One region of the Rhizobium sp. PK7-22 genome, then DNA from elsewhere that is predicted to be linked to it. Evidence: riboswitches for the same ligand, from Rfam matches in the RefSeq annotation. Region 1 holds a riboswitch; each other region holds the start of a gene.
The links. A riboswitch is a leader RNA that binds a small molecule or an ion and turns the genes downstream of it on or off. The one in region 1 is predicted to bind thiamine pyrophosphate.
Positions count from the first base shown of each region.

Region 2: linked by a shared signal. The riboswitch ahead of thiM (hydroxyethylthiazole kinase) and the one ahead of thiB (thiamine ABC transporter substrate-binding protein) in region 1 are both predicted to bind thiamine pyrophosphate.
Region 3: linked by a shared signal. The riboswitch ahead of M1E10_RS08350 (ABC transporter permease) and the one ahead of thiB (thiamine ABC transporter substrate-binding protein) in region 1 are both predicted to bind thiamine pyrophosphate.

Region 1 is NZ_CP096514.1:499,259-501,517, reverse strand. Features, by position in the region: gene thiB (thiamine ABC transporter substrate-binding protein) at 1-930, opposite strand, end outside; TPP riboswitch at 967-1,066, opposite strand; gene M1E10_RS07255 (response regulator) at 1,122-1,571, opposite strand; gene M1E10_RS07250 (ABC-F family ATP-binding cassette domain-containing protein) at 1,716-2,259, opposite strand, start outside.
Region 2 is NZ_CP096514.1:163,844-166,102, forward strand. Features, by position in the region: gene M1E10_RS05640 (glycoside hydrolase family 13 protein) at 1-607, shown strand, start outside; TPP riboswitch at 664-758, shown strand; gene thiM (hydroxyethylthiazole kinase) at 845-1,609, shown strand; gene thiE (thiamine phosphate synthase) at 1,606-2,241, shown strand; gene thiD (hydroxymethylpyrimidine/phosphomethylpyrimidine kinase) at 2,238-2,259, shown strand, end outside.
Region 3 is NZ_CP096514.1:760,395-762,653, reverse strand. Features, by position in the region: gene M1E10_RS08355 (type 2 periplasmic-binding domain-containing protein) at 1-583, opposite strand, end outside; gene M1E10_RS08350 (ABC transporter permease) at 580-1,362, opposite strand; TPP riboswitch at 1,501-1,604, opposite strand; gene M1E10_RS08345 (DUF4142 domain-containing protein) at 1,694-2,197, opposite strand.

The sequences.
Region 1 (2,259 bases):
CAGGGTTTTGCTCGGCTCGACGAGCCTGCTGAAGGCGTCGGGAAGGGGTTCGGAGGTCGGTGCCGCCGGCATCATCCAGTTCGTCGTCGGAATGATATTCTGGAAGGCGGGTGTCATGGTGAAGGCGAGAAACTCCCTCGCCAACGTCTTGTCATTCGATGTCGTCAGCATTCCAGCCAGTTCGATCTGGATGTAGTGGCCTTCCGGGAATGCGGCGGCCTGATACCTCTCCGTGTCCTCCGCGACCATGTGATAGGCCGGCGAAGTGGTGTAGGAGAGCACCATCGGCACCTCGCCCTTGGTGAACAGCCCATAGGCTTCCGACCACCCCGGCGTCACGGTCAAGATCCTGTCGCGGAGCTTCGTCCAGGCAGCCGGAGCGTCGTCGCCATAGATCGACTTCACCCAGAGAAGCAGGCCGAGCCCAGGCGTCGAGGTGCGCGGGTCCTGGACGACGATCTTCTGGGCCGGATCCCCTTCCACCAGTTCCTTCAGGCTTCTGGGCGGTGTCGGCATCGCCTGCGTGTCGTAGACCACGGCGAAATGGCCGTAATCGTAGGGAATGAAGACTTCGTCGCTGTAGCCGCCGGGGACCGTGATGGCGCCCGTGTCGAGACCGTGCGGCTCGAAAAGGCCTGTGGCCTTGGCTTCCGTCGCCAGATTAGTGTCGAGGCCGATCACGAGGTCAGCCTGAGTGGCCTTGCCTTCCAGCTTCAGCCGGGAGAGCAGAGCCACGCCATCTGCCACGCTGACGAAATCGACGGTGCAGGCGCAGGTCTTCTCGAACTCTTCCTTCACCTTGGGGCCGGGGCCCCATTCAGCGGTAAAGCTCTCGTAGGTGTAGATGGTCAGCGTCTTTTCCTGCGCCAGGGCCGGGGACGCGACAGCAAACGCCGACAACAGGCACAGGAATGGAAGGTTCTTCGACATGGACGCCTCCTTGTTCACCGAAAGGAAACAGGCGTCGATCAGAAGCCGTCTAATCCCTCCGCCGGTATCAACCGGATCAGGTTCCGCGGGTTGGCAACGCCTCTCAGCCGCAGATGCGGCACCCCGTTAGAGCTTCCGAAGGTGTATCGGTCTGCGCGAACCTTGGCAAGCAGTCGCGCTGGGTCGAAGTGCTAGTGAGGGCGCTGGAAGACGTGGAGCTCGCGCGGCATCGAGGCGATGGCGCCCGTACGTAGCGCAACGGCATAGTCGACTGACTGCTCCACGACATGCGGCATCACAGGCTTCGTCAGGACGCCGAGAACACTGTTCTGGACCTGATTGACCTCTTCCGGATTGGCGGTCATGTAGATCACCGTCAGGCCATAGGTCTCGGCAAGCTCACGTCCGAGATCCGGCCCCGTTCTTCCGTCGGAAAGGTTGACGTCGACCAGGGCAATATCGGCTGTCTGGGCGAGCGCCAGGGCATGGCTGCGACCGCTGGCAAAGCCCGCAATCTGCAAGCCCATCGCCTCAATGGTCTCGCCGACGTCGAGGGCGATCAGGAATTCGTCTTCGACAATCAGGACACGATGGTGCGCCGCTTGCCGATCCAGCCGACGACTCGGTACACTTGCCAGCATTGGAGTTCTCCTAAGGGTTCGATGTCTTTCCAGCGTCTGTCCCAGATCGACACTGACCACCGAACGAAGGTCCCGAAGGATTGTTCCGATTTTCCGCGGAAGCAGCATATTAGCTACCTGTTATGGCTAACAGAGAGTTAACCCCTATCCCTCAAGCTCCTCGCGCAGCATCTCCAGCTCCAGCCACTCTTCCTCCATCCGCGTCAGGCCCTGGCGCAGCTTCTCCGTCTCCGCGGCAAGCCTGTTGAAGGTCGCCGGATCCTTCGTGAAAAGCTGGGGATCGGCCATCTTCTGTTCGCGTGCGGCAATATCGGCTTCCGCCTTGGCCATCTCCTTGGGAAGGTTCTCGAGCGCGAACTTCTGCTTGAAGGACAGCTTGACCTTGTTCCTGGGAGCCTCCGCTGCGGGTCCGCTGGTTGCGGCCTTCGATTTTTCCTGCTTCTCGACACGCCGCCGTTCCTCCTGCGCACCTCGGCGCTGGGCCAGCATGTCGGTGTAGCCGCCGGCATATTCGATCCAGCGGCCATCGGGGGCGTCCGGCGTGGCCGGCGCGATGGTCGACGTCACCGTGCGGTCGAGGAAGTCTCGATCGTGGCTGACGAGGATAACCGTGCCGCTGAAGCCTGAGACGATCTCCTGCAGAAGGTCGAGCGTCTCGATGTCGAGGTCGTTGGTCGGCTCGTCGAGG
Region 2 (2,259 bases), 340 kb from region 1:
GGGCACGCCCTTCGTCTATCAGGGTGAGGAGATCGGCATGACCAACGTCCCGTTCACCTCGATCGATCAGTACAAGGACATAGAGACGCTCAACATGCACCGTCTGCATGTCGAGGCGGGTTTGTCTCCCGACGATTTCATTCGGGGCGCCAATGAAAGCGGACGCGATAATGCCCGCACGCCGATGCAATGGAGCAGTGCGTCGCAGGGCGGCTTCACTACCGGCTCGCCTTGGATCGAGGTGAATCCCAATTTCTCGACCGTGAACGCCGAGACGCAGGTCGGCGACGACCAGTCGATCTGGAGCCATTACCGGAAGCTGATCGAGCTGCGAAAGCACCATCAGGTCATCGTCTACGGCCGCTACCAGTCCTGGCTCGATCAACACCAGGATGTCTTTGTCTATAGCCGAACGCTGGAAGGCGACCGTCTGGTCGTTCTCGCCAACTTCAGGCCGCACGAGGTGACCGTGACGATCCCGGATGAGTTGCAGGGGCGTGGGCGCTGCCTCATCGGCAATTATGCCGATAGAGACGTGATCGGCGAAACTGTAACCCTGCGGCCATATGAGGCCTTCGCCTTGCTCCGCGACATCGAGAGTGCCTAGACGCTTCCGGATCGCCCGGATTGGCAGGTGACAATCGGAGCGTTTCCTGTAAATCTCCGCGTTGACAGGGGCGTCCGCGATTGCGGGCTGAGATGGACCCTTTGAACCTGAACCAGATCATGCTGGCGGAGGGAGTCGCATCGGCGCAATTCAGAAATGGCGCCTGCGCCTGCCCCGCAAGAAAGGGCATTTCCAGTGACGATATCAACACCCTCTTGCGGCAAGCTTCTCGGGGGGATGCGCCAGACCAACCCCTTGGTCCAATGCATCACCAACGATGTAGCGATGAACATAGCGGCCAATGTACTGCTCGCGGCGGGCGCATCGCCCGCTATGGTCAGCGCCGAGGAAGAGGCTGGAGAGTTCGCCCAGATCGCCGGTGCCGTGACGATCAACATCGGTACGCTCTGGGCCGGCGGCGTGGCCGGCATGCTGGCAGCGGCGAACGCGGCCAATGGCGCGGGAAAGCCCTGGGTACTTGATCCTGTCGCCCACTACGCCACCGGCTTCCGCAGGCGGGTCGTCGCTGAGCTGATGGCGCTGGAGCCCACCATCCTGCGCGGCAATGCCTCCGAAATCATGGCCTTGGCTGGCGAAGCATCCCGTGGCCAGGGCGTCGATAGCGGCGACAGTGCCACGACGGCACGGAACGCTGCGCTGACGCTGGCACGACGCCATGGGTGCGTCGTCGCCGTGACGGGTGATGTCGATTTCGTCACCGACGGCACCAGATCCGCCATGATCGAAGGAGGGTCGCCGCTGATGCCGAAGGTGACGGCACTGGGCTGCGCGCTCACCTGCCTGGTCGGCGCCTTCGCCGCCAGCACCCCGGACCAGCCCTTCGAGGCGACGATCGCAGCACTCGCGCTCTTTGCCGTCAGCGGCGAGGATGCCGGAGGACAGGCCCGCGGCCCGGGATCCTTCCAGCCCCTGTTTCTGGATGCTCTGTCGGCGCTCGGCAGCGAGAGGTTCGATGCCGAAGCAAGGATCACCATGCTATGAAGCGCTTTGATCTCTCTCTTTACCTGGTGCTCGATCCCGAACTCTGCCGCGGGATCGGAATGGTGGAAACCGCAAGAATGGCCGTTGCCGGTGGCGTGACCATGGTGCAGTTGCGGGACAAGACGGCGGCCACCTCTGCCATGATCGAAACCGGTCGGGCGCTGCAGCAGGCGCTTGCCGGTACCGGTGTTCCCCTGATCATCAACGATGACGTTGAGGCTGCCATCGCGCTCGGCGCCCAGGGCATCCACGTCGGCCAGAGCGACCTTGCCGCCGCGGCAGTACGCCGACGCATTCCAGAGACGATGATCCTCGGAGTTTCGGTGGAGACGGTGGAACTGGCGCGCCGGGTGGACGCGGGTCTCGTCGACTACGTCGGCATCGGCCCGGTCTTTGCCACGGGCACCAAGCCGGACCACAAGACGCCGATAGGCTTCGATGGCCTCGCGCGTATCGTGGCCGTAGCGCCCGTCCCCGCCGTCGCCATCGGCGGGCTGAAACAGGGGCACGCCGCGCCGGTTCTTGCAGCCGGAGCGCATGGCCTTGCCGTGGTGTCGGCCATTTGCGGCCAGCCGGATCCGGAGACCGCGGCCCGTTCTCTTGCCCTGGAAATCGAGGAGGCGCGCCGATGATCGCAAATATCCTGTCCA
Region 3 (2,259 bases), 260 kb from region 1:
CGCCTTCGAGACGGATCTGGGTCAGCTCGAAGTTGCGGAAGCCGCCGACGGTCGCATCCACCTGGCCGCCGAGCAGCGAGGCGGTCAGCGCGAAGTTGACGTTGACGAGCTCCACGTCATCGAGCGACAGGCCTTCCGCCTCCAGGATGCGCTTCAGCATGGCATCCTCGAAACCGGACACCGAAAAGCCGATCTTCCTGCCCTTCAGGTCGGCCAAGGACTTGATCGGGCCATCGGCGAGAACCGTGATCGTGTTGAGCGGCGTCTCGACGAGCGTGCCGAAGCGAACGAGCGGCAGGCCGGCGGCGTGATCGAGATAGAGGTTCGGCTGGTAATGCACGCCGATGTCGGCCTGACCGGCGGCGACGAGCCGCGGCACGGACGACGGGTCGGCCGGCGGCAGCAGTTCGACCTCGAGGCCCTGCTCGGCAAAGAGGCCCCGCTCCTGGGCGACCACCATGGTTGCGTGATCCGGATTCACGAACCATTCGAGCATCACGGTCAGCTTGTCGGCGGCCTGCGCTGGCAGGGGAAGCGCCAGGAGGGCAAGGGCTCCGAGGAGGGGGAGCAGGCGTCTAATCATGAGTTAATTCTCCGGCTAATTAAATTGACGGGGCGGGGTTCGGATTCCGGGGCCCAGGGGACGAGCGGCGCGGTGAGGCGGTCCACGGCGGCGCGCAGAAGGAGCGTCATGGCCGCAAGAAGCGCCATGGCGGCAAAGACGGTGTCGGTCTGCATGCGGGCATTCGCCTGCACCATGACGAAGCCGAGGCCTGCCGAGGCGCCGACCCATTCGCCGACCACGGCGCCGATCGGCGCCAGCGGCGCGGCGACGCGCAGGCCGGAGACGAGCGCCGGCAGCGCCAGCGGCAGGCGGATGTGGCGCAGCACCTGCCAGTGGCTGGCCCTGGTGAGCGCGGCGGCATCGAGCAGGACGGGATCGGTGCGGCGCAGGCCATCGGCGAAGGCCGAGGCGACCGGAAAGAAGATGATGATCGTTGCCATCACCGCCTTGGAGGCCATGCCGAAGCCGAACCAGAGGACGAGAATGGGGGCAAGGACGAAGACCGGCAGCGCCTGCAGGACCAGCAGCATCGGCCAGGCGAGGCGCCCGAGCCGCGGAAACGCCGCCATCGACAGGGCGGCGGCAAAGCCCAGCAGCGTGCCGCAGGCGAGACCGACGAGGATCTCCGACAGGGTGATCAGCCCGTTGCGCAGCAGGAACTCCGGCTGGCGGACCAGTGCTGCCGCCACCTGCAGCGGCGCGGGCAAAATGTAGCGGGGAACCGCGACCAGCCAGACGACGGCCTGCCAGAGGGCGATCAGACCCAGGAGGCCCGGTCCCATGTGCTTCAACGACATGGCGGGGTGCTACCGCGCCGGAGCCCGGTCGCGACGCGACCGCGTTCTGTCACGGATACTGGTGCTGGATGCCATCAAACGATCTCCCGACGGTTACATCACGGAGATCCAGGTAAAGCGGAGAAGAGAATTGGCGCCTGATATGGCCGTTTCCGTTCCTACGCCGGTATGACCCGGATCAGGTTCAAGGGTCCGGCTCACCGCCATCTCAGCACCGTTACGATGCCCCCCTCGGAATTTCGTCATGTTTTGCGCAGACCCGCGTCAATGTCAATCGCCCTTGAGCGGGCGCAAGGCCGACAGAGGCGGCGGGTCGCTCAAGCGGACCGCATCACGGAACCGACAGGTCCTGGGCGCGAAGGTAAAGCGTGCGGGTGCCGCCGATGTGATTGGTGGCGAATGTCTTCAGCGAACCTTCCGGGCCGGTTTCGGCGTAATCCTTCATCAGCTGGATCATGCTTTCCAGGGCGATTACCTGGGCGGAGAAATAGGCGTTGTCGAACTGGTTCGGGATCGCCGTCTCCAGCGCCTGAAGCGCGTTGCGATCCTGCTCGCTCAGGTCCGCCGCCGGATCCACGCCCTCCTCGACGAGCGCCTCTCTCAACTCCGCCACAAACCGGCGCTGGTTCTCCGTCACCGTCTCGGCGAAGGCGCGCACAGACTCCTCCTGCCCACGGGAAAGCGCCAGCTCCGCCGATTCCACGAGGAAGTGGCTCAGGCTGGCCAACCGCCCGGAGAAGGACTGCCTTAGGTCCTCCTGCGCTGCGGACTGCAAGGCGCTGAGTGGCAAGAGCAGGATCGCAAGCATGAGTATCCGGGATGCTGATCTGGCCATGGGGGATCCTTTCCTGCTGGCAAACGGCCGTATGCGCGAGACGGCGGCGCCTGAGCGGCGCT